2 linked regions of the Pseudobacteriovorax antillogorgiicola genome follow. The protein of the gene in region 2 binds, or shares a complex with, the protein of the main gene of each other region. Links are inferred from orthologs where the notes say so. Each region holds a gene or a part of one and is shown on either strand. Other genes may lie near its edges.

Region 1 (15,652 bases), on a different replicon or contig from region 2:
TATTCAGGCCCCCCATTGCCGTGCCAGTGGACAAAAGAGGCGGCAAAGGCTTGACCACCTAAAATAGTGATAATAATGTAACTAACATAAGCTTCTTCATAATTAGTTATCCTTACGTAAAGTGAAATATCAGGACTTAAGAAAGACTTACATCATGTTTATTGTAAAATTATGTGCTGCAGTGTCGACATGACATTTTAAAATTGAGAAGGTTGCAATTCTTCTTATAACAAGCCTAATGTATCGATAAGAGTGCAAACTGCAACGCTGTCACTAGCGATTGAAGGTGCGACACCAAACAACGTCATCCATACCCATGCCACAGACTTTTAGGTAGCCAGGGCCTTGATATTCGATGAAGGGGCTTGATTTTATATGCCCGTCTAACTTTCCCCAGGTGCTTCCATGTCCGTAGCCACTACCTCGATGCATCCACATTACATACAGGGCGTTGTCAGCTCCCCTCACAAAAATTGCGAGGTTTTTGCCGTCATGAGCTAACGTTGGGCTTGCAACTGTCTGACCAGGTAATAACATCCATCCATTGTCGCTTCCACCTTGATTATTATTGTAATGAATCTCGTATTGGCCCACCCTTTTTGCTTTGTGAGTTACGCCTTTAAACATCAGGGAGGTCGTTGGGGCTTTCACTCCGATACCTGGCTCTCTGACCCATCCCGACCATCCTGCATAAGCTGCAGAACCAAAACTAGTTAGACCAAACATAGCAATGAGTGCAAATAATGTGCTTCTTTTCATGGCTTATACTCCTCTGAATAAATGGCTGATAAACGAAAAAATGTGCTTATGAATCAGTGCTAGATTGAGGTTGGTAAACGATATTAGACATGCTTCGAGGAAAAATATGGCAGAAAGATGATCTTTCATAGATTTCCTCGGTGAAATGCCGCAATTTTATCTACACGTCAATCTGCTTGTTCTATTTACAGACATGAGAACAATATATTGCGAAATTTTAGGATATCGATCGAGGTTTGCTTAATCTTCGGCTTGACCAAGAAAGAAGTTGCGGTAGCACAAGCTCAAAGATTGACTTGGTCGATTTAATAATGGAACTAGTAGTTGTTCAGTAAAAGCTCTCGCTTATGTATGGGTGATATTACTAGTCAACCACACGGTAGCCATTAAGCGTATAGCTCCCTCGCAAAGATCTTTTATAGTCATTTAGAGTTTGAGTGGTATACGGTTCCGATAACATCAAACGTACGCATTCCTGCTTTTCTGACTCCGAAAAGTTATCATGAAAGAGGCGAGGAATACGGTTTTTAGAATAATCGGCCATTATTTGATTAAGATAAAAAATCATATGCTCATCTTTGATGCCGTCAAACACTAAAGGGTCATAGAATGGTGCGTTGAAAAACGTTTTCGCCTTTTCGAGTTCGAGAGCAATTTCAGCATTACTCAAATCCTTGTCTAGAATCATTTTATTAGATAGCCGTACTAGTTCTTCAGCACCTAGCTTTCTGCTGGTATATAAGTAACCGAGATATATAATGGCAAATTCACCGGGGTCGTATTTGAAGACACTTCCGCGTCTTTGTAACTGTCGAATGGCTGAGTCATTTCCTGGCATGAATAGCTCGTAATATTCGCATAGATAGCCTGCAACTCTAGGCATAGAATCTCGGCTAATGACCGTTTTAGTGCTGTGCTTTTCGAGAAGCTTCTCTAGGAAAAAACAGTCCCAACCCATCATGTTTTTGCCAAGCCCTGGATTACTACTATTTCGTTCCCACCTCCAATTGAAACGATCTGCTTGCTCAAAGTCTAAGTCACAGACTTTTAGTAGTTCGTCCTGAAGGTCCGTAAATGTAGTCGTAGTCTCTTCTTGAGAGTCTCTGATAAAATAGTATTTGTAGAGAAGGTTTCCTGGATCAGCATGGTAGATTTTTTCAAAGATAAGTTCTGTTGCTGGCTCAGAGTCTTCGACCAGTTTCCTTACTTCGTTTATAGTGGCAAAGTAGTGAACTTTCCAGCCATTATAAGCAAGTCTCATAACTCCCTCTGTATCGGGAGCTAGTCTTGAGTTAATAGAAGATTCAAGTTGGCTAATTGTATTAGTGGAGGGTGAAGTATTGATGACTCGAAGCTGATCGTAATCAGTGCACCTCTCCAATGCTAGAGGCATATCAGCCATGTTCATGAAGGACCAAAGCTTAGCGAGCACGTAGAGAGTCCACTCATTCGCTTGATGATTCTCTCGAAGATTCCCAAAAGGTTTACAGATTTGTTGGTCTTGATATTGCTGGCCTTCGAATATGAAGGTGACCCATTTTTTTAATGAAAACCTAAGACTTTCCTTGTCACGTTCGTTAGCACGGTTGTACTCAGTGATAAAGTAAAGTGCTACCCCGGGAACGATAGTGTTTGTTATAGAGTTATTGGGCAGGAATCTCTCTTGCCTTGGGGAACGCCACCATTGGCCATCGTCATCTTGAGCTACTTCTACTCCCTTGCATGCTGGTTGATATCCAGCATAGCAAAGTTGGCCGTAGAAGTTGATCAGATCGTCGAGGCAATTATTTTCGAAGTTTAAGTCATCATAGAAGTTTCGAGTTCGAGCAGGAAGCATGCCTACCTCTTCGCTATGGTAGCAAGTAGGATTGAATCGCTTCTCAAGCAGCTGTGTTTGTATCGATAGGCTATCGATCGATAATAGAGTATACACCTTAATTTGATCACCCTGAGGTGAGATAATGTAGTTTGTTAGCTCATCTTGAGTGTTTCCGTAGCGTGGATTACCTGACCCAGCAATATCAAGTAGGGCTGACTTCTGCCACTTTAGACGACCTTCGGCATTTTTATAGTCATAGCTAACCATTGATCCGTTTTGGTTCACTAGAATAGATAGGCTGTTTTTCTGTACTACAGCGATAGATGGTGCTGACTCAATACAACCGCCAAAAGACTGATTAATGTTCCAGGAGCCCGTGTTCGAGGGAATTATTCTAAGGAGGTGGTCAATCTTATGATTTCGCTTCAACGCTAAATGGATAGTATCGTCGATTTGCACCAGGCTGGGCCTAGACTCAATATCATAGTGCTGGAAAATTCCTGATGAAGCCCTGTATCCAAGATCCGTTTTTTCTAGGTAAATATCAATAATATAGTCTTTTTTTGTGATGACTAGAAGGATGTTACCAAATTTGTCCTCTAGCGAGTCGACTCCCCAAACATCGTTAAGATTTGGCGGGGAATTAAGCTTAAATTGATACTTTACCGACGAGCCTGAATGAAAGCTGAGAGTTCCGTCCGCTTTTGAAATTAAAAGAACCTTTGGTGTTGAAGACCACTTACTCGATACTAAAATGGGTATTTCATCGGCTTTTTTGCGGTAAATAACCTTGTCCCATTGAGAGTACTGACGAGTGTTGAGATAAAAGGAGTTTGGAGATGTGCTGTCTAGAATATGTATTTTTCCAAGACTGTCAACTTTAGTTTGAAAGCTACTTGAAAGTGGAAAATCCTTAATTTCATAAGATGGTAATGATGCTACCACGTCGGAAAATGACTCGCAAATCTCTTCTTTGTCTACTTTTACGATATGACTACTTTCGATAGTCCGACCCTGCTGAGTTTTTGCAGTCACGATGATCTTGCATTGAGTCGCCTCACTCAAAGTGCTAGTAGTTCCTTCGAACCTTATAGAGTCTCGAATAGGATAGGGGCTAGGCGTGATCCAGTCACAATTGCTACCTTTGATCGAGTGAGTGATCTCGATGTTGTCGGAGTCGCTATCATCCGCTTCGAAGATAACAGGGAATAAACTTTGCCCTAGATAAATTCGTGATTCAAGCCTTTCAGGCTTTTTTACCCATATAGGCGGGTTGTCTGGATCAATTAATATCGAAAGATTTCGGTCGATTTTTCCACCGCTTCCAAATGTAGCGGTGATATTGAGGTTACACTCGAGAGGTGAATCGAAGGGAGTCTTTCCAGATATAGTATTCGTACGCGGGTCGATATCTAGCCAGTTGCATTTTTCACTGCTTATTGAGAATACGGTGTTTTGGTTCTGGGAGCGTAGTGATACCTCGATCGGGTCTACTAAGACTCCTTGTTGAAACGTTACATCGTAAGAGCTATCAAAGGTTTCTAGCGCTCTTGGTATGATAACAGAGATCTCATCACCGACGCACGTTCCTGTAGTCCGGTCATACCTCTCACCGTCTTTACAAAGTTGGTAGCTTTGTTCACTAAGGCTTAATAGGTTTTTATCGAGTGTAAGAAACAGATCTGAGTCTCCATTATTCTCCTCAGAAGAGTAGACTTTCAAGTCTGATAAAAGATCTGGGTATCTTAGGCAACCAAGTGGTGAAATCTCTAATTCGTTGATTGTAAAATTAGCAGCGGAGGCTACTTGAATATGCTTGCCCAACAGAGGAAAGCTATCGAAGTTGGTCAGGTAGGATGTTTTATAGCCTGGCTTGCTGGATGAAAAACCACACCTTTGCCACTGAGCAGTGCTAACTCCTTCAATTTTTTGAAGGGTGACCGGATTGATCAGCTCTTTCTTGAGGCTATTATAGTCGATAATGGTGCCGAGTGTAGAGTCAGGCGAAATACCTGAAACTTGGATCATCGTATCGACTGGGGTATCAATGGGAACTAAAACGCAGTTTTTTCGCGTCTCAAGTTTTTGGGATGCTCGCAAGCTTTGGTGTAGGGTAGCAACAATATCGCTCCACTCACCATCTCGGGCTACTTCAATGAGCAGGTGGTTGCTACTGTGATGAGAGCTTATTCCACAACGAAATAAGTACTCATCATAGCTATTACTTTGTTTAGAGCAAGAAAGTGCCGTGATAACGGCTAGCAATAGTAGGTATGGCATAGTAAGGGGTAGTGCTCGCTTCAATCGAAAACTCCTTCAAGAATCGACCTTTGTTACGCACTAATGGCATATCATGGTTGTGAGTTTTTGCCAATATAAAATTTATTATCCAATAAAACATTCTATATTAAAGCGTTAGAATAAGATCTTACAAGACTCATCTTTTATAAGATCGTCGATCTATTTAGGTGGGTCAAAATAGCTTGAAGTTAGTCTCAAAAAATCGTATCAGGTGTCGGAATAGAACCTACTGTGCTTGGTCTAAGACAGAGCAGATTTAAAAACTTACGATGGAGAAGCCATATGAATCGTATTCTTATAATAATTTGTCTAATGATTACAGATAGTTATGCAAGCGCCGATACTGCTGAGCTTGAGAAGGTGATCGCCGTCCAGCAAGCAACCATTGAAAAACTAAGAAAGAAGTTATCGGAAGTCATCGGGACAGATGGCGAATGGATTGGAAGTCCTAGTGGCTTGAAAGGCGATAAAGGCGATAAAGGTGATAAAGGTGATAAAGGTGATAAAGGTGATAAAGGTGATCGCGGAGCAACTGGCGCTCAAGGGCTTAAGGGAGACAATGCTAATATCAACCAATCACGCTGCACGTGGAGAACTTACGGGACATCAGGTCACAACGGTGGCACGGGGCAAATGGTATCTGGTGTTTGTGCGGCTGGAGAGTACATGGCGGGGTTTCGTCATAAGACTTGGGGCTCAGCAGCAACTTATGCGCAGGCTCTGTACTGTTGCTCGGCTAGATAATTCGAGAGTGGCATATTATTGAGGCCTTCTAAAGGCTAGTTTCCAGTGAGTCCTATAGCGATTAAGCAGTGATGGGACTCGCTTTAATCCGCTGACGTTCACCTTGATAAACTTGTAGGTGTTGCTCCACCATAGACTCCAGGCTAAATAAGCTAGCCCCTTGTTGCAGTTCTGAGCCAAGAGACTCAAGCAATTCATCATTATTCGAGAACGTCTCCAAGCCTTGGAAAATATCCTCGCCACTGGCCGGATGCTTACATAGAGTAGGTAGGTGGGGCCAGCTTGGATATAGCTTCGATAGTATGCCAACGTCAGTTCCGAAAACTGGCAGTCCGATAGATGCTGCTTCGGTGAAAATCATTCCAAAAGATTCATAGCGGCTCGGGAAGCAAAGAATGTCATGTTTGATCATCGCGTCAATGACATCGGCTTGATGCCCTTCAAAAGTGACTTTATCATCTATATTCAGCTCAGAAACTTTCCGTGACCAATAGTCTTGCTGAGGGTCTTGTCCGATGATAGAAAGTTGCCACGATAGATTTCGCTTTTTCGCCATTACCATGGCATCGAGAAGAGGCTCAAGCCCTTTTCGCCGATGGTTATTGCTAATAAAGATGATCTTAAACACTGAGTTTTTGAGTCTTTCTTTGCGCCAAGATCGGCGAGCTGCCGGAGATGCGTTTTCGATGGTGATCACATCTGCTTTTGGGTGGTAAGTTTTGATTCCGTGCGTATTGTAATTGCTTACGGATATCGTTTTAAGTTTCTGTCTAAAGTTAAAGTATTCGGTACATATTACCATTGCATGTATGGGGTTAAGAATAGCTCGTCCGAGTTCTCCATAGACAATCTTCTGCTTTAGGTATTGCGCGTGACAAGCATGGGAAGTAATAACGTCACTTACCAAACTATTGCCCCCACCCACATTATGTACTAAACCGTCAGGGTTTCGCCTCTTCCAGCGCCATACCTTAATACTGGTGAGAAAAAGAGTGGGAAGAAAAGTCAAAAATTCATACTTAAAGTTTATGGCAAACATCTTATGATGGTAGTCACGGTAGCTGCCCTCATAAGAGCTGTTACTTGACCAGATTTCAAAAGGAATCTTCTGCGCGATGAGTTCGTCGAGAATGGGAGCTAGCAGCTTAGAAAAACTATTTCGATCTTCGTCAAAGAAGGGTAGGAGATAGAGGATTTTCACTATGAGATCTCGTTGGCAACATGCATGTAGTGGTCAAGGCTATTGCTTAACTGCGAGCGTGCACTAGTCTTTCTGACAAGGTAAATGTTAACATCCCCCGGAGCAAGATAGCCCTTCAGCACTTTGCTCATCAAAAACTGGACCGGAGCGAGAAATTTTTTCTTAAGGCTACTATAGAAGCTTCCCGCAGAAGTTTGATGGACAACTTCAAAACCAACAATTTCAAAAAAGATCTTTATTTGATGGTCAGTAATTCCGTGAATATGACGCTGATCGATAAAATCGCTATAGCTAAAAGACTTTAGCTCTCCCTTAAGGAGGAACTTAAGGCGTGACATGACATTTTGAACGTTGGGAGTTGTGAGCAATAGGTGTCCTTCTTTGTCGAGAAGGTTATGGATCTCCCTTAGAAAGTGGAGTGGGCTATCCAGATGCTCGATGATCTCAATAGCAGTTACGAGGCCATATCTCTTTTCAACGAGGCTGGAAAAGCTTTGATTAAGATCCCAATCAAAAAAACTCCTGACTGGAAGTTTAAAGTCTTTGCTATGTAGTTCGCTCACACTTAAATCAGTGAAACCAGAATCGACGAATCGAGCCGTAAATGCACCATTTCCAGCTGCTAGGTCTAGGCAGGAGGTGTCTGCGGAAAAGCCGTGCCTTTTGACAAGCTGCCATGCTGCCTGATGGGTTCCTGGTGCTGCTTTTTCCTTCAGCCCGTTGAATTCAGAGTGTTGAAGCAAGAGTCTAACCTCATCAGGTGATACGTTTAATGTAACAACTCAAGTCTTAGATGACCCCTTCCCAGGCTTCAAGAACAATTTACAGCAAGGAAGCTCAAGTAGAAGAAAACCAACAAAAATAAATTACTTAACCAACTCTCTACCTCAACGCATAAATATTCCACCCCTACACCACAGTGTCAATTAGTCGCGTATTGCGAAAAAATCGGGAAGTCTCCATTTCGTTGTTAGAAAATCACAAAACCTCAGCTCAATACACAAGCAAATAGTAGGTCCACTTGAGATATTCAGTGAAGACATGCAAAAAATCGCTCTCCTTCCCCCACCAGGTGGCAGGGGGGGGAGTAGGTAGGGACTCGATCTTGATGGGTGTGGTATTTTGTCGCTCGATGATCCAAGTTGCCCTGCTTGAGTGAAACCAGCTAGTCACAAGGATCAGCCTCTCGGCCTCTGGATTGATGGTTTGGATGTGCTCTAAAATGAGCTGGACTTCTTCTTGGCTTGAAGTGTTGGCAGAGTCTGCCAAAAACTCGATCTTGTCATCTGGCACCTCTAGGAGCTTGAGAATGGAGAGGGTTGCCTGACCATCAGGCATACGGAAGCCCATCTTCATAGCCTTTGTTTGCTCAGCTTCGGCAAAGATGATTTTTTTAGCATAGCCTTCTTGCAAGAGCTTGGCAGCGTGCTCTGTGCGGTCGGACACCCCACCCATCATGATTAGAATATAGTCTGCTCCTTTTTTGGGCTGATCATCTCGGATCAAGAGGTGCATTGGCATATTCAATATTTCGATACGATAGGTAAACCCAATAATAAGGGAGAATATAAGGGCAGTGGCCGCAATGGTAAGCTTCTTCATCAATTCCTCGCAGAGTGGTTTTTCAGCACTATGCGTGAATCTCAAGCCTGAATCAAGCAGGAGGCCGGCTCCCGTTATTCGTAAGGAGGTAGCTGATCACTAGGAATCACACCTTCGTCGATCATACGATTCATTTCTTGCACCAGCTTGCGATGAAAGTTGTATACCTGGCGCTTGTAAGCAACGGGGTCATGGTTTTTCTTTGGGGGGTAAAAGGCGCGGCTGAGATAGTGATCCAGCTTTACAGGCTTTGGCATCACAGTGGGGCCAAGCCCTCGGGCTAAGAAAAATGGCATTTTAAAGTTTCTATAGATCCAGTCTGTAACCCCGTTCTCATAAACCGTGAAAATATCATCGGCCTTAGGGCAAGCCGCAAGAATTACAGGAGCGCCGGAGTCGATGGCTAGTTTTGCAAAGCCTTTACGCTTGGTCCATAGGACTCGGTAGCGATCAGTGGATGGTCTCAGGGACTCCTGCATGCCCCCAGGAGCCAGGTAGAGTATTTCTCCATTAGATAGCAAAGACTGAGCATTTTCCTGGCTGCCAACGATGCAGCCCAGTTTTTCCATCAGTTCCCCTAAACCAGGGATGCGGTAGAATGCACGATCGATCAGTGCCCGAGGGAAGCGGTGCAGCTTCTGATAAACAGCGCTCATCAGTAGAGATATGTCATAGGTCGCTAGGCTATGGTTACAGGCAATAATCACCGGACCGCTTGCTGGGATATTTTCAAGGCCATGAACCTCATGGCGATGATATAAACGCAAACCTAGTGTGATGGGCAATAGCTTGAGTTGAAGCTCTTCTTGCATCGTTCGTGTCGGACCTTTTTTAATGCCTTACTCCCTCTCTTTACTCCCGTTATGTAGGGAATGCAAGTTGCAGCTGGCTGGAGTCAGAGTTAAAGGTATAGAAAAAGCATACCAATTTGTTACAGCGTAACAAAGAGGGTGAATTTTCCCTCCCCTAAGTCAGCGCCACCAGAGACTTTGCGAGGGTCGGACTAAATCTCGATGGTTCCTTCAAATACAAACTGGGCTGGCCCTGCAAGATTTACTTGATCATCTGCAGACTCTTGCTTGCAATAAAGCAAGCCACCAGGCATAGCGACCCCAAGCCACTGGCTACGCTCTACAAGGCCTGAGTCAAGGGCAAGTGCAGCAACCGCGCAGGCACCGCTGCCACAGGCCATGGTTTCCCCTGCGCCACGCTCCCAGACGAAAACCTGATAAAGATCATCAATTGCTTGGCCCAACTTGTTTCCAGCTTCAGTTTTCAGCTTATTGTCAACGTCCTGAGTTACAGCGAGGTGAACATTGATGCCGTCCCAAAAGGCAGATTTTTGAAAAGCTGGGCCAACGCGCAGCAGCAAATCGCGGTCTGCTTGGTCGAGAAAGAACACCAGATGCTGATTGGAGATGTCGATGATTCCCCAGTCTCGTTTGAGCTGTGGAAGCTTGAGTTCGTCAGCGATACGAGACACTTCTTGCTTGGCGTCTTCGTAGAGCTGGCAGTCCTGGTTCAGCTTAGGGTGGCCCATATCAACACTGACCAGAGGCCAGTGATCCTGAGTCTCTAGTTTGCCGCGACCTAGGAAGCGACAGCTCACGCTCGATGAGCGAAGGTCCATAGCAAACCCCTCAGGAATATCCCGCGGGGAATAGTAGCGATGTCGCTTGAGAACGCTAAGTGCGGCACAGCGAATGCCGTTGCCGCAGGTTTCCGCAATGGAGCCATCACTATTTATGATTGATAAACGATCGGGGAATATTTGTTCTCTTTCGGAAATATGAAGGACAAGGATGCCATCTGCCGAAACACCCGAGCCATCGCGGCTACAGATTTCGGGGGCCTGGCGTACAAGGCTGTCGAAGATCAGTTCATCATCGCCTAGCAACCATGTAAGGACAAAGTCGTTTTTCGCACCATGCCATTTTTCAAATTTTAAAAACATCCATCAGACTCCAATTTCAGGGTTCACATCTCCACAGAATTTATAACCCCGACCCCTCACGCTTTTCAAATACTCTGGCTTGGAAGGGTTGCGTTCGATGTATTTACGTAGGCGCATGACAAAGTTGTCCACTGTACGGGTCTCAACATTGCCATTCACACCCCACACCTTGCTCAGAAGGTGTTTTCGCGTGAGGATGGTTTCAGGATTAAGGACAAACTCATTGAGAACCTTAGCCTCCAAAACAGTCAGTACGTGGTGCCCTTGGCTACTATTCAGTTCCAGGCTATCCATATCCCAGGTGATGTCTCCCCAGGATAGTTTTGAGTTGGCTGGCTTCTGGCCTGGAGAGAACAGATCGCTCCGATCTGCCATGCGGCGGATGCGCAGAAGCAGCTCCTTGAAACTGAATGGTTTTGTCATGTAGTCATCTGCGCCTCGTTCTAGGCCTTGGATCACATCCTTTTCTGCAGCTCGGGCGGTGAGCATGAGAATCTGTGTGACCTTATCCTCTTGGCGAATGATGCTGGCGACTTCAAAGCCGTTAATCTCTGGCAACATGATGTCCAAGATGATTAAGGTAAACGGGCCTTCGTTACGAAAGCATTCTAGGGCTTCCTTACCGTCGCTGGCTAACACCACCTCATAGCCTTCTGATTGAAGATTGAACTCAATATTGAAGGCTAGGTTGGGCTCGTCCTCAACGAGCAGTATTCTTTTCTTTGCTTCGGTCATCTTTGTCTCCTATTTGATCCCTTTTAAACATTTTGACCGATAAACGGGGCGTTCTGGTTCATTAGCACGGTTGAAAATCCCTTTCTACGGCGTTTTACCAGGGGGACTGATATTTTTGACTAATGCGGTCTGCAATTAAATTGCGTGCTAATAGCTTTGGTCCCGAGAGATCACGACATCTGCAGGAAAAGCGACATAAAATGTTGAGCCTTTACCGACGCCTTCGCTTTCGACCCAGATGCGACCACCCAGGCCACGGACCATAGAGCGCACGATGTAGAGCCCCAAGCCCGTGCCGGGAACAGCATTTTTTGTAGCTCTTGGAGTGCGGTGGAACATATGGAAAACTTTCCTCTGATCGCGTTTATTGAGGCCAAAGCCCTGGTCTTTTACAGATAGCCACAACTCGCGATCCTGACGTTTAGCACAAACTTCAATCAAGGAATCTTTGGGAGAGTACTTCACAGCATTTTCTAGCAAGTTGCCAAATATCATGGTGAAAGCGAGACGAATGCCTCGAACTTTCATATGTTCCGGGCAGATAATCGTAAGCCGGTTTTTGAGGTGGCGATCCATATGGGCTGCTCGATCGACGCACTTGAGAATGGCTTCTTTAAGGTGGAACGTCTCCAATTGGGTTGTGTAGTCTAATATGCCGCGGTCAAGGCGTGCTGATAATAGAATCCGGTCCACGAGCTGGGTCAGGCGCTCTAGGTCCCGCTCTACCATTCCCATGACCTTAGTCTGGATTCTATCAGGAAGATTCGGGCGTTGTAGGGTCTCAAAGCTTAGTTGCAAGCTGGCAAGTGGAGAGCGAAGTTCATGGGTGACGCTGGAGACGAAGGACTTTTGCTGGCGCAAGAGACTACCCTGCACCTGGGTGAAAATGAACAGGACCACTGTCCCAACTAAAATCATCCCTAGCAGAATACAGCCGATGACTAAAGTCATGATGCCCGTGGTGCCGGTAATTGGAGTGGTTCCCATGAGCTTTGAGAGCTGGGCCAGTGTTTCCTTTTGATTTAAGAACCATACAACCCAAAGCACTACAAAGGAGATCCAGACAACCTGAAGAGCTACAAAGACCACAATGGGATGGGTCAAGCGCTTGAGTATGGAAATCGCATTCTTTTTAAATCCGCCCAGCATAAGGACCTCGTCACTATGGCGTTAATGAAGCCGATAGGCTGTCGTCCTTTTAGCTGATACGACAAAAATGTTCAAGCTCAGGTCTCGTGCTTGTGTTGGGCGGCAAGAGCGCTGCGTACCCGCAGGGCTTGGCGATTGAGCTGCCGACCCACCACACTAGTGAGAAACTGTGTGAGCAGGTGGTTCTGGTTATCAGTCACGTATTCAAAGGATACGGAGACCTTTGTGCCCGATATGAATACCCGTCTTACCTTCGCTGATACCTTTATAAAGTCGCCGTGGTGGTGGTCCAGATGGTCGCTGACTGGAATGGATAGCTTCACCTGATCACCGACTCGGAAAATGATTTCAGCATCTGACTCCAATACGGCCCCATGGAGACTGAGGTCGATGATGTGCCCTTCGATCATAAGATCTTTTGAAAGCAGGAAAAAAGAGACTGGAATAAACACATTGTAGCGGCGACTACGGCGGCGGTTCTGATCCTCAACACCAGTTTTGATACGGTTGAAAATTCGCGTTCGGGCCATGCCGGTGTAGACGATGTATTCGTCCGTCTCATGGTAAAGTAGAAGTTCTTTGTGATAAAGGTTGACCAACTCGGGAGCGTTTCGAGTTAGGAATAGAACGGGGATCAACTCGTTGCGACGCTTCTCTTTGAGAGCTTTCACCAGCCCAAGAACCACATGGATGTCATCGAACTCATCATCAATCACGAGCAGGGAGATATTCCTTCCGAATTGGCGAGATAGCTCTTGGGGGCTCTGGGGCATGGAAGTGGATAAGGTGCTATAGGTTTTCTTAACGAACTGCTCCATAGCTTGAGCCAAGTCCATATCGAAGTTGTCACCTAGAGCAAAGATTACATAGTTTTTCCGTTTGCGACGAGGGCCGGTAAGGTAGTCCTCGATCTTACTTTGCTTTTTTTCCTCAGGGCTTGCCGATTTTTGTTCTTTACCCTTATTTTTGTCCATGGTTGCTCACCTGCCACTGGGCTACATATTTAAAGAATGAAAACGGCTCGATCCGAACTCCAAGCAGCTTTCGTTGGTGCCCAGCATGATGCTTTAAAGTCCAGAGAAAGGTGTAAGGTGATTCTTCAGATATAATGCTGTGAAGCTTTTTATAGATGGCTTGGCGTTTGTCAAAGTCATTGGTGCTGCTGGCCTCCGCAAGCATGCTATCCACTCTTGGATTTTGGAACGACACGAAGTTGTTGCCCCAGGCTCGTGCACTTTGGCTATGAAAGAGACTGGTGATGTTGGATGAATCATCAAAGTCCCAGGAGGCTATGGTAAGGTCGAAGTCATGCTCACCTAGGACTTTGGCTTTCCATACTGTCCACTCCAAAAATTTGAGTTCTACTTTGATCCCGATTACCTGCAAGTAGTTTTGATAGGCCAGCACAATGCGCTTGGTCATCTCGCTTTCCCCAGCCAATGGAACAGCAAAGGTCAGCTGAATTTCCTGTCCTTTTGTGTCTTCCACAAAACCATTGTTATCACGATCCTCAAAACCAGCTTGCTTGAGCAGCTCACGGGCTCGATCTTGGTTAAATCTATATCCAGGTACGTTCAAGTTATATGCCCAAGACGTAGGGGCGAAGGGCCCCGTAATGAGGTGTCCCTTGCCTTGAAAGAATGCGTCGAGCATTTCTCTGCGATCGATACTATAGTTGATGGCTTGGCGGATGCGCTTATCTTTTAACTGGGGATGGTTCATGTTCATCGCAACAAACGAGAAATTTTGCGCATCGTAGGGAACTAGATCAAGGTTACGATCGCCACCGACTTCCTTGACATCTCTAGGGCTGATATAGGTGACAAGATCCAAAGAACTGTAGAGCAAGGATTGCGTCATGATACTGTTGTCCACAAAGGGCTTCATAATAACTTCTGTAATGCTCGGGAGCTCTTTGAAGTAGAAAGGGTTTCTTTTTAGCTGGATTTCTCCCTGAGGTGTGCTCTTAACAAAGGCGAAAGGCCCTGTGCCTATTGGCGTGCGGTTGAAAGAGTGATCCCTAGTGAGGCTTTTGGTGCTTTCTAACTTGTGGTTGGGGAGGACCTTAAACATAAGAAACTTAAGGGGTTGAGCTAAGGCGCGGTGGAAGTGAATTCTCACCCGGTGATTGGAAAGGACCTCAACTCTTTTGAGCACCTGAAATCGCTCTGCGTTGGGGATTTCGCTGTTGGGGCTCTTGATTAAGCGTAATGTAGTGGCAATATCTGCGGCGTTAAGAGGCTTTAGAGGTTCCTTGCCTTCTTTATGCCAAAAAACCTTTTCTTTTAAAACAACATGAATTGCGCTTCCATCATTCTCAATGGTCCAAGACTTGGCTAGGTGAGGTTCGTAAGTTCCTCCAGGGCCTGTTGTTACTAACGAATCGAATAAGAGGTCAGCCAGCCGGTGACCAGCTGATTCGTGGCTGGTGTAGGGATCGAAGGCTTGTAGTTTGGTGTTCTCCCCATAGACCATGCGAGTCGATTCTACACCGAGAGATGTTGAAGATAGCGCAATGAGTCCGAGGCTCAAAATATAGGATTTCACAGATTCACCCTTTCATGGCTAATGCGGTGAGAATGGACAATGTGTTTGCTTCTGCTCCTAATACTAGCTAATCTGCGTCGGCCTTGGATTTGATGGCCTAGATTTGTGAGAGCTACATAAACGCGATCCCAGGCCCCTACCTGAGCTCGAAAACTTAACACCCCAAGAGATGACATCATCATGTCGCGATTCATCTTAGTTTTGGTATTGATGTGATAGGCCTTGCCGACCCTTAAATCGTAGGCATAAATTGGATTGAATCGGCTTGGGTCTCGCTTGACAAAGAAAATCTTAGAGCTATCAGGGGACCAAGCTGGCCCAGTATTGAGGTCTACGACTACGTCTTCTGCTATTACATAGCGATTCATGCTCGTTTCGTGACTAGTCTCACCACCTAGTGGTAGAACGTAGATATTCCAGTGGCTGTTTTGGCTACCATAGAACGCGACCCACTCTCCTGAGGGTGATACCTTGGGTCTTAAGTTATCGTTCGGCCATTGGGTCAGCATTTGGGTGCGTCCCCAACCTTTTTGGTCACGGCGTCTGACTACGATTTGATGAGAGCTTGATGGGCCGCTCGTGTATACGATGCCCTTGCCCTTTGGAAGCCATTCCGGAAATAGTTCGGTGTTTGGGCTATCGCTGATTCGTTGCACATTCTGATCTTTAAGCTGCAAGAGGTAGATGTCTCCATTACCAGAACGAGAACTTACAAACGCAATTTCGTCTTGAAATGGGCCCCAGGTTGCATAGCCGTCCTTGCTTGGGCTTTGAGCCACAACTTCGGGACTATTCTCCACAGAGCCCACATAGATATTGTACTCTCCCACTCCGCCATTGG
Region 2 (15,531 bases):
GAAATTCACCCCTTAAAGCCTCTCTCGCTGCTGCAAAGTACATGGGTACAAACTTTCGTCGCCTAAAAACATGGCCATTAACCATCACTGCCTACAATCATGGAGCAGGTGGCGTTCGACGAGCTATGCGTCGCCTCAGAACCAACGACCTAGGTAAGATCATCCGTCACTACCGCCATCGAACATTTGGGTTCGCCAGTAAAAACTTCTATGCTGAATTCCTAGCTGCAAATATTGTATATAAGCAAAAGTACCGCCAAGACTTTGACAATCGGAACCCCTTAGAAATTGAACGACTGAAGATCAAGCAAAGAGTCACACTCAATGAGCTGATTCAAAAGACACCACTCGACGAAGAAACGATCAAAAAATTCAATTTTTGCCTCAAGAACCAGGCTTTCCACCGCTACCGAAATCGCCCTTTGCCAAGAAATTTTGAGCTTATCATACCTAAAACTATGGCCCGTGCTGTAGAGCGTGATATTCAAGAAATCGCTCGCATGTCGCCTCGTGAAAAAAGGAGATATCGGCTATGAAGTTCGTTCTTTTAAGCCTCCTTCTCATTGCTTATCAAATGTCGTTTGCCAGTTCAAAGAAAGTCGAAGACGTAGATAGCATTCTCGATCGATTAGAACGAAAACTTATGGAATCTAAACAAGAATCGTTTCTGCTGAACGACAATTGGAACAAACCCCTTCGTCCACCAGCGAAGACAAACTACTCCTATAAAAAAACTACGATCAAACCAGTCCTACCATCGGGAGAGAAGCTTCAAGAAGTGAGCATGGCAATCGATAAGATCGATCGCGAGGTGAAGCGCTTAGGCGCTGATATGGAGCGTCTAAAGCAGATTTTAGGACAGCAAATTGAACATGAATCGCTGATCGAAATCGCCACTGAACTTCAGGCACCAAAAGAGAGTATCCTTCGTGCACTTACAATTCATCTCGACGACTACCAGATCTATCAACTCAACCCAGACGTTGGCCTATGGGCTCCAAGAACAACCGTACCTATCTATTTCGGACCTCTAAAACCCGGAAAGCATAAAGTTCGCATTGAGGGGCGGGTTGCTCGTGTTATCAGTGAGAATATGCCTATCGATGATAATATGTTCAACACTATCGAACAAGAGTTCACCATTGACGTTCCCAGTGGAGTCTTCAAAAAGGGTTTCAAAATAGCCATTGAGAAACCTGGAGATAAACGTTTTAAAACTAAGGCAAAGATTATTGAATACAATCTCTAAAATCCTAGTAGTGTGCCTTTCCCTGCTCAATAGTCCAGTGAGTTTTTCTGAATCTCCGGAAAAGGAGCTAAAGCTTGTTCTAGGAGAATTTGAGGAGTTGAGCTCCCATATCACGACTCTGGAACCCATCTCACACCATCAGGGCCTAAGCCCCTACCTTACATCAGCCCAACTTGCACTTGAAAAAGCAAAACAAAGCTACACGCAAAAAGAATACATCGCTGTCATCCGCAATCTTAATTTTTACCTCAACACCATGCAACAACCTCCTGATCATGACTACCTCACGGCACAATATCTGCTAGGATCGTCTTACCAGACCCTTGGCCAGGTGAGAAAAGCAATGCGAGCCTATCAAAGATTCCTAGCTGCATTTGTTACCGCAGAGGAAAAACGCAATCCAGCATTGATTCCCGTTTTGCAAAATCTACTTTTAATGACAGGGCGATTATCAACACAAGAACAGCAAAGAATTCGAAACCTCATTTCATCCATTTCATCTCTTGAGCTTCCTACACTGGAAATGTCTCGCATCTACTTCTATTTAGCCTTAACGGCGAAACAGGAGAGAGATAGCTTTTTCGCTGAAAGGCTATTTAAAAAAAGCCTCAAAACAAGCCAAGACTCGCGGTTAAGCGCCGAAAATCTCTATTTTTCTGCCATGATTCCATTCCAAGCTGGCGACTACGAAACGTCTCAAGCACGCTTTCAAAAAATAATTGCCATGAGTGCTCCAGAAGCCTTTCAATATCGCAACTACTCATACCTCAACTTAGGTCGTATTGAGGCGATCCGGGATCATTTTCAAACAGCTCTAAGCTACTACAACCGGGTTGATCCAAAGTCTCTAGCGAAAGGGGATGCCATTTACGAATCGGTTTTCGTACATTTTAAAGCTGGTCAGTATGAAGAAAGCCTAGTGTCCGCCATATCATACGTTCAAAACTATAAGAATCGCGCCCAAATAGAACGGATCAAACACCTGATGGGCTATCTGGAAATCAAGATCGGTCAAACTAATGAGGCCGATCAATCTCTCGCTAAGCGCTATCAGGCGATCCAAAAGTTTGAACGTTGGCTACGAACAGATGTTTCTGAAAAGCCGGCAATAGGCCGAGCGGATATTATTGAGATTCAAGACAGAGGCCAAATAGTTTCTCCTCCACCACCAGTATTTACCAAAGCAGAAAATCTTTTCTCTCGGATCAACTTGCTTCAGAGTCAGCTCAGCGACATACGATCAGAGATTCGTTCGAGTATTTTTGCACTTGGTCAAATGACACCTAGGGATTTCAATCCTAGTTGGTATCAGCAATCTCATCAAACGATAGTTTTAGCAGAACGAGTATTTTCACTGAGCGATCGACTCCTAGCACTAGAGAAAGACGCGTACTCTCAACACATCAGTCCCAAACTAAAGATTCAGCTGGATCGCTCCTTAGACCGACGACGAACACTCAAAAAGAGTTATCAAGACTTTCTCTATCATAGAGGCCGTTGGCAATCCTGGGTTACTTTAGCTGACTTCTCAAGCCAACTACGGAACATCCATAATCAACTTTTCCAGAGACTCGCCAAAATACGCGCCTTTGAGCACCTCAACCGAGACCAACAGCATCATGATATTACAGAAGAGATGCTATCCCGCGGGGAACGACTCACTCAGTCCATCCAGCGAGCCCTGGAAATCGTGCGCAGTCGATCGATCCGAGATATCGCCAATCAATCCCATCATATGGGTGTTTACAAATTTATTTTAGATTACTCCCAAATAACTTATGAAGAATCTTTGCTCATGCAGGTGATTCGCGACCAGTATCATACCCCAGCCGAGCAGCATCTTTCTCAGGATGCATTATATGCCTGGCAAAAGTGGGAGTTTCTGGTCAAACAGCTATTCAATCAGAACCGAAGCCTCGATCAAAAAATTCGAATTTTCCTAACTCTAAAACTCAGCAAGCTAGACGAATCCATAGAAGTCTATGAGACAAATCAACGAGCGTTGAACAATTTGCGTCAAACCCTAGAAGAGGCCTTGGGAAAAGATATTGGTAATCTCTTAGCACACTATCGAACCGCTATAGAAGAAAAGCGCTCTGAAATCATGAAGTGGAAGGCTGATAATCAATGGGCTTCCTACACCAATATCACTGCAAAGCGACGAAGATCGGAAACAGAGCAATCCAAGATAGAAGCAAAAATGGAAGAGGATCTAAAAGATCTAGAGTATGAGGTAAAGCAATGAAATTAGTCTTCATCATACTTATTATGAGTGTGGCACCTATCACTAGTGCTAGTGAAGCGATTCCTAACCCCGAAAGCGTTCGTGCATACAAGCACTTTTGGAATAGCTTTGACCAATACGAGGCAAGTCGCGTTTATGACTCTAAAGAAACGATTAGTCAGGCCTGGGATCAACTAAAGCAAGAGTACCATGTTACAAAGCGCTCCATGTCAGAGCAGCAACTCACAGCCTTAAAGCGGGCTGCTGAAAAATACCGGAACCATATTGAAGAGCACAGCCGTGCAGATAATATTCCTTACGTTCTGCTAAATCTCGCTCAAATACTAAATAAGATTGCCAATCACTATCAAGAATTTGATGTCACGGCAGGAACTCAATATCGTTCCGAAGCTCTTGAGGTACTATCTGACATTAGCAAACGCTTTCCACGTTTTGAAAAACGCGAGGAAGTTCTATATTTAAAAGCCGTCACTCTAGCCTCTATTGATCAAAAAGAGTCTGCGTATACAGTATGGAAACAACTCGCTAAGATTGCGAGAAAAACTCTATTCGGCGCACATGCCCACGTGGCAATAGGGGACCATCTATTTAATCAGGAAAAGGCGATTCAGGCACTTAAGAGTTACGATAAGGCACTCAGGATCATGAAAATCTTGAGTGCAAGTAATATAGACTATGAACTACTTAGGATTCAATATCGCATTGCCTGGGCAGCTTATCGATCCGCTGAGCTAGGCCGGTGCATCTCAACAGCCATTGAAATACTCCAGCCAGGTCGCCCTATGGGAAAGTTATCAATCAAGGATAACATCGAGCAAGACGCCATGGAACTCATTGGGGATGCTCTCTACGAGAAGAATGACATGATGTATACTCAAGCTACCCTTGGTAGAAAGGTTCTTCGCAACTATTCTAGTGGAATTGCCTTAAGAATACTCAAGCGATACCTATCCGGTCAGATTCATACAGATATTATCGATCTTGGTGAATTCATCATTGATCGATTCCCAAGAGCGATGCATTTACCAGATATCCTAACGATCCTCGCAGAATCCTACGGTGCTATTGAAAACGAAGAACGGCGGTTAGAGGCACTAGAAAAGCTGTCCTTACTTTTACCTAGGAATAGCCTGTGGCGATCACAATATCGCCACCGCTTTGAAGTGATCAAAAACATGGAAATCAAGGCCCTTGCAGCCAGCCAACTTCTTGCGGCTCACTATTATCGGCTTGGCATGATCAACGCGTCAGTCTCTAGTTTTCAAACTGCAGCATCTTACTATCATATCCTTGTAGAATTTAATCAAAACCATAGTAAGGCTCATGAGTGGCTACTACGCCAAGCAAATGCCTACTATTTTTCATCTCACCTAGGTGAGGCAAAAAAAATATATGAGTCACTTATCAAAGATAGAAAGGTTGACCAAAAAAACCTTCAGTTAGCCTCATACCAACTCGTCCTGAGCTATGAGAAGATTTGGCGACAAGAGTTTGGTCGAAGCTTGGAAAAAAATCAGAAACCCTACCAGGACCCAATCGTACTACAGCACTTGAGAGACTTTGAGACTGCTGCAGAAGCATTTTCCAATCGATTTCCAACGTCGCGCTTCAATATTGAAGGTCTGCTAAGGGTAGCATCAGCCAATCGAGACATGCAAAGACTTAAGAAAGCCAGCGAATACTGGCGCAGGGTTCTGATCTCGCAACCAAGTGCTGATCAACGAGCCCTTGCCATCCGTGGTATCGTCTATCAGAAAGTCCAATCTGGCGATCATGACGATATCATAGAGACGGTGACTCGCTATCTCAAACTAGAAAAATGGTCACAGATCGGTAGAAATCTAGGACGCGAGCTACAGGGCATCCTATCACAAGCGGTAAGAGATGCTAGCGATGATTTAAATTCCAAAGGGCAAGTTTTTGAAGCTGGTCAATTGCTGATCAAGATAGCGGAAGACTTTCCTGGGTTGCCACAGCGAGATGTATTATTTCGAGATGGGGTTTACATGCTCGCTATCGCTGGTGATTGGGCTACGGCTCTAAAGCTCTGTGATATGGCGTTAAACCAGAAGTCTTTCCGATATAAGGGTGATATAGCCTATCTGAAGGGCAGGTCCTTGGAATATCAGATGCGCTTTAAGCTAGCCGCCACCGCGTACCTGAAAATGGGTCGTCGCTTCCCAAAGCACTCTCGGGCTGGTATCGCACTGGAGCGAGCGAGCACACTTGCTCAAGCCGAAGGAGACATTAAGGTCGCCGCTGATGCCAGCGTTCAGCTAGCTAAACTGCAACGAGGAAAGGCTAAGAAGCATAAGTACTACACCCAAGCAGCCCAATACTATACAGACATAGCCGACCATCAAAACGCTCTTCGATATGGCAATGTAGCGCTCAGCACCGCCTCCTCACGGGAGCAGAAACTAGGAATAAGACTTTTAGTTGCCAAACAGAAGTATGCCTTAGGCTCCGAATCTCTCGCCTTAAAAGAGTATAAAGTCATCAGCAAGGATGTTCAAAGGCAAAAAGACAAGATCGACTTTGAAGCCTATAGCCGAGTACTAGGAGAAGCAAGCTTTCTACTGGGAGAAGAACAGCGAGAAATTTTCGTCGACTTCAAGATCAGGGAGCGTCAAGGGCATTGGACTCACAATGTGAAAGAAAAAGTAGAACGTTTCGAAAGGCTTTATGCAGCCTACAGCACTTCTATAAAATCAGGCCATCCTACATGGGCTAGTCAATCCCGTTACTATTTGGGACAATCAGCTGAAAACTTCAGCCGCGAGATAAATGAAGCTTTGATGGCAGATGACAAGCTCAAGTCAGGAACCCGGAAGCGCATCAAAAATCATGCTATTCGTTTTCAACAGCTAGCTAAACAGTTCTATAGCGAAAACATCATGGAAAGAAATCGAAAGCCAAAAGACTATCGCCATAATCCTTGGGTTAAAAAGTCAATGATCAAGCTAGCAGGCTTCCACGACAATAAACTACTCCGAATCAATGACGAAAAACTGCCATATTCAATGGGAACCCTTATGCCACAACAATGGAGTATGTAGTATGTTCAGAATACTCTGCCTCGCCCTTGCCCTAAGCTCCTGTATTAGTGATCACCAAGAAGACACCCTAGATATACCACTGTCTCCTAGCAGGGAAGATTTACCAAAGAGCACAGCATCTCAGCTGGTTGCTGTTAGTAAAGAAGACCTTAATCCTGAAAAAGTCATGGCTTGGCAGCACTTTTTTAAACCGGATCCTGATCAACGTAAACGACAGCAGATCACTAAGAAAATTTCCAACAGTGAAAAGAAGCCAGACCTCAAGCTAGATGAGGTGCTTGAGCTTGCGCGAAACCAAAAATCAATCGGCCAGCTTGTTAAGGCCGAAACTCGCTATCGTGAGGTCTTAAGGCGTCACCCGGAGCATCTAGATGCTCTGATAGAACTAGCTCAAATATATTTGCTCCGCAGCCAAGTTGAGAAATCTTTCGACTATATTGTTGCCGCCAAGAGAATTCTAGCAGATCAAGAAAAGCCAAAAAAGATTGATCTATTTAAATACAAATACACTTTATCATTAGGCCTCCTCCAAAGTCATAGAAAGGATGAAGGCCATAGAATTCTTAGTGAACTGATCAGCGATGACCCTAAGTTTACTCATGCCTACATAGCTCTCGCAGGGTCCTACTTGGAAGATCATAAGCTTGATATGACTGAATTTATCGCCAAACGTGGCTTGGATCACCTTGAAGACCAGCCTGAACTGCTCAATATTTTAGGGATCGTGGCATCCCAAAGGGGACAATATCGAAAGGCTCAAAGCTATTACAACCAAGCTCTCGAAAAATCCCCCCACCTCGTTTCAGCGCTGGTTAATCGGGCAAATTTATCCATTAATAAGGGACAGTATAAGAGCGCAGAGATTGACCTTCGGAACGCCATCAAGCACAACCCATATCACACCAATGCTTATATCTCCCAGGGCATCTTATTCAAGAAAATGGGTCGCTACACATCTGCAAAGGTTTCACTGCAAACAGCTCTCGATCAAAATCCTGAAAACGCCTTTGCTCGCTACAACCTGGCTGTGCTGATGGTCGACAAATTCGATGATAAAAATACTGCTTTAAGATTGTTTTATGAGGTTCTCCAGTCCAATGAACAGACAGCAGAAATCAAAGAACTCGCGAAAGTACAGATCCAAGGACTCAGGGATAGCCGACTCTCGATGGAAAGTAAGAACATGTAATTATTGATTTTTTAATTTTGAAAGGCGTGTTTTCTAAACACGGTCTAGAATTTGACGAAAAGTCACTATCAGAGAAGTATTGTTCCTTAGGAGTACTTATGACAATCCAGGACCGCACGTACAATCGGACCTCGCATATTCTGGTCGTTGACGACGATGATACTCTTCTCAAGTTTTTTAAAATTCATCTCAACAAATTTTTCTCTCGGGTCATCGTTGTAAAAAATGCCAAGGAAGCCATAGAAACTTTGAAAGACAAAGAAATCGATCTCGTGATCAGCGATATCAAAATGCCTAGGATGGACGGGATTCAACTCATGAAAAAGGTTAAAAACCATGACCCGTCCATCCCTGTCTTTCTAGTCAGTGGAGCACTTCTCAATGAGACTCAGCAAACTGCGATCGATACCAAAGCGGATGGCTATCTAAAGAAACCATTCGGGATTGATGAGCTACATGATTTCATCGATCGTGGAATTCAAGTGCGCGACGCCTATAAGGAACTTCTAGACATCATTCAAGATAAGAAAAAGTTTTTAGAACTAATCCAAGGCAAGCGACAGCTTCGATTTATAAAAGACGAAGAGCAGCGATCGCGAGCACAAGAAATTATGGATCACCTTAAAGCCAGCTAGCATAGATCTTGGATAAGCATTACGACTCGCTTACCTAGATAAGTGCATTTAGAAATTTACTTGGCTCATTAATTCTGAATCAGTCCCAGACCTCCCGAGGCTTTCCATCGCCCGAAGCAGGTGAATCCCGTGCCATGACATCAACCGACCATCAATCTTAAAGGGCTCCCCCTTAAGCTCACACTCCTCAAAACACTGTTTCATCTGGCGCTTGCGAAAAGGAAAGGGTTCAGAGGAAAAGAACACGATGTCAGCCTTTAGGTCCCGCAATGCAGCTGCATCCAATGCGGGATAACGTTCACTACTCTCGACAGCATTCTCATAGCCATAAATCTCAAGCAGCTTCGATATATAGGTATCACGACCGACCACCATATAGGGATTTTGCCAAATCAAATATACAAAGCTACCACGTTTGCCATTCGACTGAACCTGGCTCAAGCGAGCTTCAATTTCTTCAGCAGTCTCTACTATCAACTTACTGCAAGGCAAAATTTCTGCCCAAGATCGAAGCATCGGCACGACATCATAGGGCGACCGAGGGAAGTCTTCCACTAGCTGGTATTCAGCGGCTAGGACACGAATGTCCTGGCGTCGATTTTCTTCAGTATTCACAAAAACGAGGTCAGGCTCTAGGCTTCGGATCAGATTCAGATCAGGATCCTTGGTGCCCCCTACAAGCTGGCATTGCCGATGTAAGTTTGGAGGCTCCACACAAAAGCTTGTACATCCAACAATTTGATCCTGGTAGCCAAAAGCACAGAGATTTGCCGAGGTGCTGGGCACGAGACTAACGATCCTCATGGTGTGCGAACCAAGCGAAAGGAGAGGGCAGCAAAGTGACTTAATAACGCCAACAGTGCCAAGGAAAGACCAACCCCGACCAAGATGCCTGTGGGATCTAGCGTATCGGTAGGGCCTGCATAAGCTCGCGCCATCATTCCAGGCCCCATAGCCATGGTACCGCAGAAAAAGCAGAAGGTTTGAACCCACTGCCAACTGAAAGGCAGCCTTGTGTAAGGCAAGGTGAGACCCATTAGAATATGTATGCTTGCAAACAAGTTGGTGTGACCGTGAGAACTTTGCATCAAAACAGACTGCCAGGAATCCAGTAAGGTATTGTCCCTCAAGTAACCTTCGGTCAAATCAAAGGCTATAAAACTTCCCGATGCCGCCGCAAAGAACAGCACACCAAAGCCAATCACCATATTTACCAGACCCACTCTAGACATAGGAATCTATTCCTTAATCAGTGAAAAAATTTCGAAGCCTTTCTCGTAAGCTTCCTTCTTCCAAGCAACTATATCACGCATGAGCTCTGCGGGGTTTTTCCAAGACAGGCTAGCAAATTCCTTATCTGACTTTTCAATGGATGGCTCCGCGTCTTGCAAAAACTCCAGTAAAAACCACTTCTGTCGCTGCCCCCGGAATTTCTTAGCTATGGGTGCTTCAAGATCTTCGGGAAAGTCGTAGTGTATCCAGTCTTGCCCTTCTCGAACCACCCTTACCCTGTCAGTTCCGATTTCTTCTCGCAGTTCTCTCAAGAGGGCTTCTTTAGGGCTTTCACCTGGATCAATCCCCCCTTGAGGCAGCTGCCAGACACCAGCGCGATCGTCACGTTCTCCAGCGAAAACTAGGCCATTCTCACCAACGATGACAGCAACCACACAGTCCCGATAGTTTCGCATCCCACTCTCCCTACATTACAGCCACGACAAATCTAGACCAAGGCATAATTGACCTACCAAATGCTGGTATCATACTACATGAAGGACATAGCGACCACCTTGAAACGGGAGCTTAAGATGAACTCTATGATCATAATGTTTTTGTTTCTAATCATGAGTCAAAACTCATTTGGAAGCATTAGCATAGGCTTATCAGGGGCTACTTCAACATCAAACTACAGCCTCGAAACTCAAAAAAGCTCTATCATCAGTGGCAATATATCCTTGGCTATAGCTTCATTCTTACGGATCGGCCTCACTCACCGACGCTCGTTTGTAGAAAAATCCGGTTTACGCAAAGAAGCGACTGATACTTCAACGCTATATTATGAGTTTGAAGACAATACAGATATCGTAACCAACTCCATCGACCTAACTGCCATCTTATACCATGGCCGAGTCTCACCTTTTGTTTTTGGTGGAGTGGCCCGGAGAGACTACTTTACAGAGGTTCGCTACCCAGGCAGTACCACGAAGTTTCGGGAAACCCTCAAGGCCGTTCCTAACTACGGACTGGGCATAGCCATTCATCTAAATCGTCATTTTAGATTAAAGATTACGCAGACATATACCCCTGGAGTCCGGGTCGACCTAGTCGATGGGCAGGAGGTGAAGGAAGATGTCAATGATACCTACACTCAAATTGGGGTGAACTACGCCCTGTAGAGTTCAAAAAGCCCTCAAACTTCTCCCAGAACAACCGATAAGCTCATAGAACCGCTGAGGATTTTATGAGCCCCATCACAGCAACGATCATTGCTATAGCCGGCATCCTTTTAGCTTATGGCTTTTGGAGTGTGATCAACACTCATAATGCCACCAATGCTCGCCGCCGCCGGCAGCGAAAGTCTGATCGCATTATCCTCACAAGGCAGCAGAAAAAAGTCTACCAAGAAGCTATTCGCTACTATAAGCAAGGCAACCTTAAAACCTCGGCACGGATGCTCGAATCGCTCAACATGACCCGAGAAGCGATCAACATTTTAGAAAAGGGTCGCCATATCCATGAAGCGGCTGCGCTTTTGATGAGAATTCATCGCCCCAATCGAGCAGGAATTATCTATGCAAGACACAAGATGTGGAAGGAGGCGGCCGAATGTTTTAAAAAGGCGAATATGCCTGCGGAAGTAGCACAATGCTGCAAGAAAACTGGGGATATTGCGACAGCTGTGGTCTACTACTTGGAAGCAAAGGACTACGAAAATGCCGCAGAATGCTTTGAGGAGCTTGGCAAGCATCGAGAGGCTGCCCGACTCTTCACCAAGTTGGGGCAACACCAGAAAGCCATTCAACAATACAAACACTTGATCGACAAAAACCCTCAAATTGAGTCCATCGACTTTAGTGATTCAGAGATCAACGTCATTATTAACTATATCGCCAGCGAGAGTATGGATACTCGGCTTGCTGATGTTTTAGTTATAAAAAATCGTATTGTCGAAGTGATCTGCCGACTGATCAAGAAGAATCGACTTGAAAAGGCCATAACGATTTACATGAAAAGCACTGCTGATATAGGGCCCGCACTAATTGAATTCGATGGCTTCGATAAGGATGACCACTTAAAGCTTAGCGAAGTGTTTTTTAAATCGGGTGCCTACGAATATGCAGGAATGGTTTACGAGCGGATGGAGCTTTTCGAGCAAGCTGGAGATTCGTTCAAGCTTCAAGAAGACTTTGAGCGCGCCGCTTACAATTACGATAGAGCTAAACTATCTGAAAAAGTAACAGCCATGAGGATTGAAATTGCATCCAGAGGCCCCGCGGCACCAAAACCTACACCTGAAAAGGAAAAAAGTGACAATGAAGCCGATGAACGATTTCGTATCGAGAAGACAACTTCGGACTTTCGGCAGATTGAAGATACAGCCGAGCTAGATATCGAGGGTAAACAAGCTAAACTAGCTATTCCTTTACCCAATGCAGCGATCAGAGGCTTGATTATGGATTCTCCTGCTATTAAACATGAGCATCAGAGTCCACCTCCCGTTTCCATGTCGTTGGATGACGACGACGAGGAGGGAACAGAGCCCTTGGGGCTGCCTCAGATTCCATCACCACCTAATAGCCACAAGACCATTGATGGCGAGCCAGTAGATGGAATCGATTGGACTGGATTTCATGAAGCCAAGTTTATGCTTGATTTAAGCACTGAACAGCAAAACAAATTTAAGTCCTATGGCAGTATCAAGAGATATGAAGATGAAGAAACAATTCTCGATTATAAAGACGCACCGGCAGGAATCTTTTTCATCCTAGAAGGTCAGGTTTCCGTTTATAAGCTCATTGATGGTGTTGATCTACATGTTGATACAATGAAGCCTGGTGAGACCATCGGCAAGCTCTGGCTTTTCATCGATCGCCCCAGCAACGTTAGATTTATTGCTCAGGACTCATGTTCCCTGTTCAGTATAAAGCGCAGCGACTTTATGGAAGTATTGGATAAGGATGGAACGATCGCGCGTAAACTCTACAAACACTTCACCACAACCTTGATCGAGAAGCTGATAAGTACCAGTAATATGGACGATAATTTGGAGGCATCCTAGCCCCTCCCTGGCATAGAAACTGCATTTAAAAACAGTATGATGTTGCTGAGCTGATCTTGTTGCCAATGGAGATTGCTATGAACCAGATGATCTGCTTTCGTCATCCCGAATATGCTGGAGACGAAACACCTGAACTAAAATGTCAATGCTGTTGTAAGATTTACGTGGACCGCATCCGCGAAGAAAATCATAGGAAAAAAGTTGATATCGATCAGTGGCTTACTGAGAAGTCTCGGTCCAATCCGAAGCTTCGAGTGGCTCGGATTCAAACGACCCAATACTGCCCGTTTTCTTGTTAATTAAGAAGGGCCAGCAACCTGGCCCTTAGGAAAATCTATAAAAGCAAAGCTGTTACATCATTTCGACAATCACGCCACTAGCTTCACCTCCTCCGATACAAAGAGTCGCCAAGCCTCGCTTACCACCAGTTTGCTTTAGAGCATTGAGAAGAGTCACCAGAATGCGCGCGCCGCTGCAACCAATAGGATGACCTATTGAAACTGCTCCTCCATGAATATTCACTTTACGTGCATCAATTCCAATATCTTTCATCGCGGCCATAGTCACAACAGCGAAAGCTTCGTTTATTTCCCAAAGATCGATATCGTCCTTGCTAAGCTCTGTCTTTTTGAGAAGTCGTTTGATACAACCGATCGGAGCCGTTGTAAAATGAGCCGGATCATGGGCAAAAGAAGCTTGACCAACAACCCTCGCAATCGGTGTGAGTCCTTTTTCCTGAGCTGTTTTAAGGTCTGTCATGACAAGAAGCGCCGCACCGTCGTTGATGGAGGATGCGTTGCCCGCCGTCACAGAACCCTCTTTATCGAAAGCAGGCCGCAATGCTGGAAGCTTATCTAAATCCACAGAGAACGGCTCCTCATCTACCTCGACCGTAACCGTTTGTTTCCGCTGTTTTACTTCAACGGGTACGATTTCCTCTGCGAAAACACCTGACTCTACCGCTTTACGGGCTCTGGTATAGGACTCCAAAGCAAATCCATCTTGATCCTCACGGCTGAACTTATACTCTTTCGCGCATATTTCACCGCAATTACCCATTGCTACATCGTTATAGGGATCCCATAACCCATCCCACTGCATGGAGTCTTTAGCTTCAACCGAACCAAAACGGTATCCAGCCCGGGCGTTCATGAGCAAGTGAGGAGCCAATGTCATGTTTTCCTGGCCACCAGCAAAAACAATCCTAGCATCTCCGAGACGGATTGCTTGGTCAGCAAGCATCACAGCCTTCAGACCACTTCCACAAACACGGCCTACGGTTGTAGCACAAACGGAGTGAGGCAGGCCTCCGTACAATGCTGTCTGCCGCGCTGGAGCTTGCCCAACACCAGACGTCAGCACGTTGCCCATGATGATCTCATCGACCTCTTCGCCTTTGATATTGCTATTTTGCAGGGCATCTTTAACCAAGGCAGCACCCAGTCTGGGAGCGGGAACTGATGCAAATGCGCCACTCATTTTACCAACCGCGGTTCTCTTAGCGTAAACAATCACGGTGGGATTGTCTTGATTCATGTTGAACTCCTTCACTGTTTGTCGATATGCCACAAATACTTATCAAATTCATTCAGAATTCTGCGACTAAATCATAGCCAATTCGATCCCGTTAGGCTATGTTGATCCGAAATTTTAGGCACCCCCTGTCTGGAGGCTAATTCCTACATGCGTAAATGCTCACTAGTTTTAACAGACGGCAGCCGCTTTACAGGAGATCTCATAGGAGCACCTCTTCGTGCAAGTGGCGAGTTGGTTTTTACCACAGGAATGGTCGGCTATAGTGAAGCCATCACTGACCCTTCCTACTTCGGTCAAATCCTTTGTTTTACTTACCCCCTCATTGGAAACTATGGAATCCCTAATCCACCAAAGGATTTAAGCTTACCGATACCACGTGGATTCGAAAGTATCAAACCCCAGGCTGCAGCTGTTATACTTACCATCGATAGCCCTGAAGCCTTCCATTGGAATAGTTTCCACACCTTGGACGATTGGCTCAAAGAGCATGGGGTACCAGGGATTATAGGACTCGACACAAGACACCTGGTACACCTGATTCGATCCACCCCTAATATCCTTGGTCGAGTCGAACCCGATGATGAACAAGGCTATCGCGATTACGGCCCCGACCTCACCCCCTCCCACCCCACAGCTTTTTTTGATCCCGGCATGAACAATATTGTTTCCGAAGTTTCCACCAAAGAACGTGTCGTACTTGGTGAGGGAAGCACGCGAGTTGCCGTGATTGATTGTGGTGTAAAGTGGAATATCATTCGGCAATTTTTGGAACATGATTGCCAGGTCGAACTGATTCCTTGGGACACAGACTTAAACACGGTCGACTGTGATATGTGGCTAATATCCAATGGTCCCGGCGATCCTACCCGCACAGGTGATTTAAGGCAGCGGGTCGCAGAACTGTTTGAGCAAGACAAACCTATCCTCGGCATATGTTTAGGACACCAGATATTATCCCTAGCTGCTGGCGCTACCACTAGACGCATGGCTTACGGTCATCGCAGCCACAACCAACCTGTCTATCAGGTAGGAACTCGTAAAGGCTTTATCACTAGCCAAAACCATGGCTACGTTGTGGAAGACAACTCCTTACCGGATGACTGGGAAGTTTGGTTCCGTAATGTCAACGATGACACCATCGAGGGCATTCGTCACAAATCCAAACCTTTTAAGAGCATCCAGTTTCACCCCGAAGCCTCTGGGGGACCACGAGATACCGCCTGGATTTTTGAGAACATTCTTGCCGAGGTCAAAAAATAATGCCGATGATTAAAGAGTTAGCGTCACTAGGACGAGCACCAAAAGTTCTACTTCTGGGTTCTGGCGGGCTTTCTATTGGCCA

The links.
Region 1: the proteins of B9N89_RS26370 (region 2) and dapF are in contact, whole or in part, in a solved structure (PDB 5YGU), measured with the Escherichia coli proteins. The link is inferred for Pseudobacteriovorax antillogorgiicola from one-to-one orthologs.

The regions. Positions count from the first base shown.
Region 1 is NZ_FWZT01000023.1:113,860-129,511, reverse strand. Bases 8,406-11,343 are described here. They hold dapF (diaminopimelate epimerase), read right to left. Parts: upstream 10,381-11,343; coding sequence 9,430-10,380; downstream 8,406-9,429. Other genes in these bases: B9N89_RS24645 (sensor histidine kinase), read right to left, coding at 11,263-11,343; B9N89_RS24650 (response regulator transcription factor), read right to left, coding at 10,384-11,115; B9N89_RS24660 (lysophospholipid acyltransferase family protein), read right to left, coding at 8,501-9,238; B9N89_RS24665 (YdcF family protein), read right to left, coding at 8,406-8,426. Outside these bases: B9N89_RS24690 (DUF8189 domain-containing protein), read right to left, coding at 274-759; B9N89_RS24685 (hypothetical protein), read right to left, coding at 1,124-4,882; B9N89_RS24680 (hypothetical protein), read left to right, coding at 5,162-5,623; B9N89_RS24675 (glycosyltransferase family 4 protein), read right to left, coding at 5,685-6,824; B9N89_RS24670 (class I SAM-dependent methyltransferase), read right to left, coding at 6,824-7,567; more of B9N89_RS24665, read right to left, coding at 7,818-8,405; more of B9N89_RS24645, read right to left, coding at 11,344-12,264; B9N89_RS24640 (PilZ domain-containing protein), read right to left, coding at 12,342-13,238; B9N89_RS24635 (ABC transporter substrate-binding protein), read right to left, coding at 13,225-14,811; B9N89_RS24630 (TolB family protein), read right to left, coding at 14,808-15,652. UniProt on the Escherichia coli protein: Involved in the succinylase branch of the L-lysine biosynthesis and in the biosynthesis of the pentapeptide incorporated in the peptidoglycan moiety. Catalyzes the stereoinversion of LL-2,6-diaminopimelate (L,L-DAP) to meso-diaminopimelate (meso-DAP).
Region 2 is NZ_FWZT01000027.1:43,827-59,357, forward strand. What follows is about bases 8,341-11,157. They hold B9N89_RS26370 (RNA pyrophosphohydrolase), read right to left. Parts: upstream 10,066-11,157; coding sequence 9,616-10,065; downstream 8,341-9,615. Other genes in these bases: B9N89_RS26355 (response regulator), read left to right, coding at 8,341-8,377; B9N89_RS26360 (helical backbone metal receptor), read right to left, coding at 8,426-9,181; B9N89_RS26365 (hypothetical protein), read right to left, coding at 9,178-9,609; B9N89_RS26375 (hypothetical protein), read left to right, coding at 10,144-10,770; B9N89_RS26380 (cyclic nucleotide-binding domain-containing protein), read left to right, coding at 10,836-11,157. In the rest of the region: B9N89_RS26330 (lytic transglycosylase domain-containing protein), read left to right, coding at 1-536; B9N89_RS26335 (hypothetical protein), read left to right, coding at 533-1,249; B9N89_RS26340 (tetratricopeptide repeat protein), read left to right, coding at 1,287-3,494; B9N89_RS26345 (tetratricopeptide repeat protein), read left to right, coding at 3,491-6,553; B9N89_RS26350 (tetratricopeptide repeat protein), read left to right, coding at 6,555-7,742; more of B9N89_RS26355, read left to right, coding at 7,841-8,340; more of B9N89_RS26380, read left to right, coding at 11,158-12,653; B9N89_RS26385 (hypothetical protein), read left to right, coding at 12,731-12,952; B9N89_RS26390 (thiolase family protein), read right to left, coding at 13,005-14,189; carA (glutamine-hydrolyzing carbamoyl-phosphate synthase small subunit), read left to right, coding at 14,337-15,449; carB (carbamoyl-phosphate synthase (glutamine-hydrolyzing) large subunit), read left to right, coding at 15,449-15,531. UniProt on the Escherichia coli protein: Master regulator of 5'-end-dependent mRNA decay.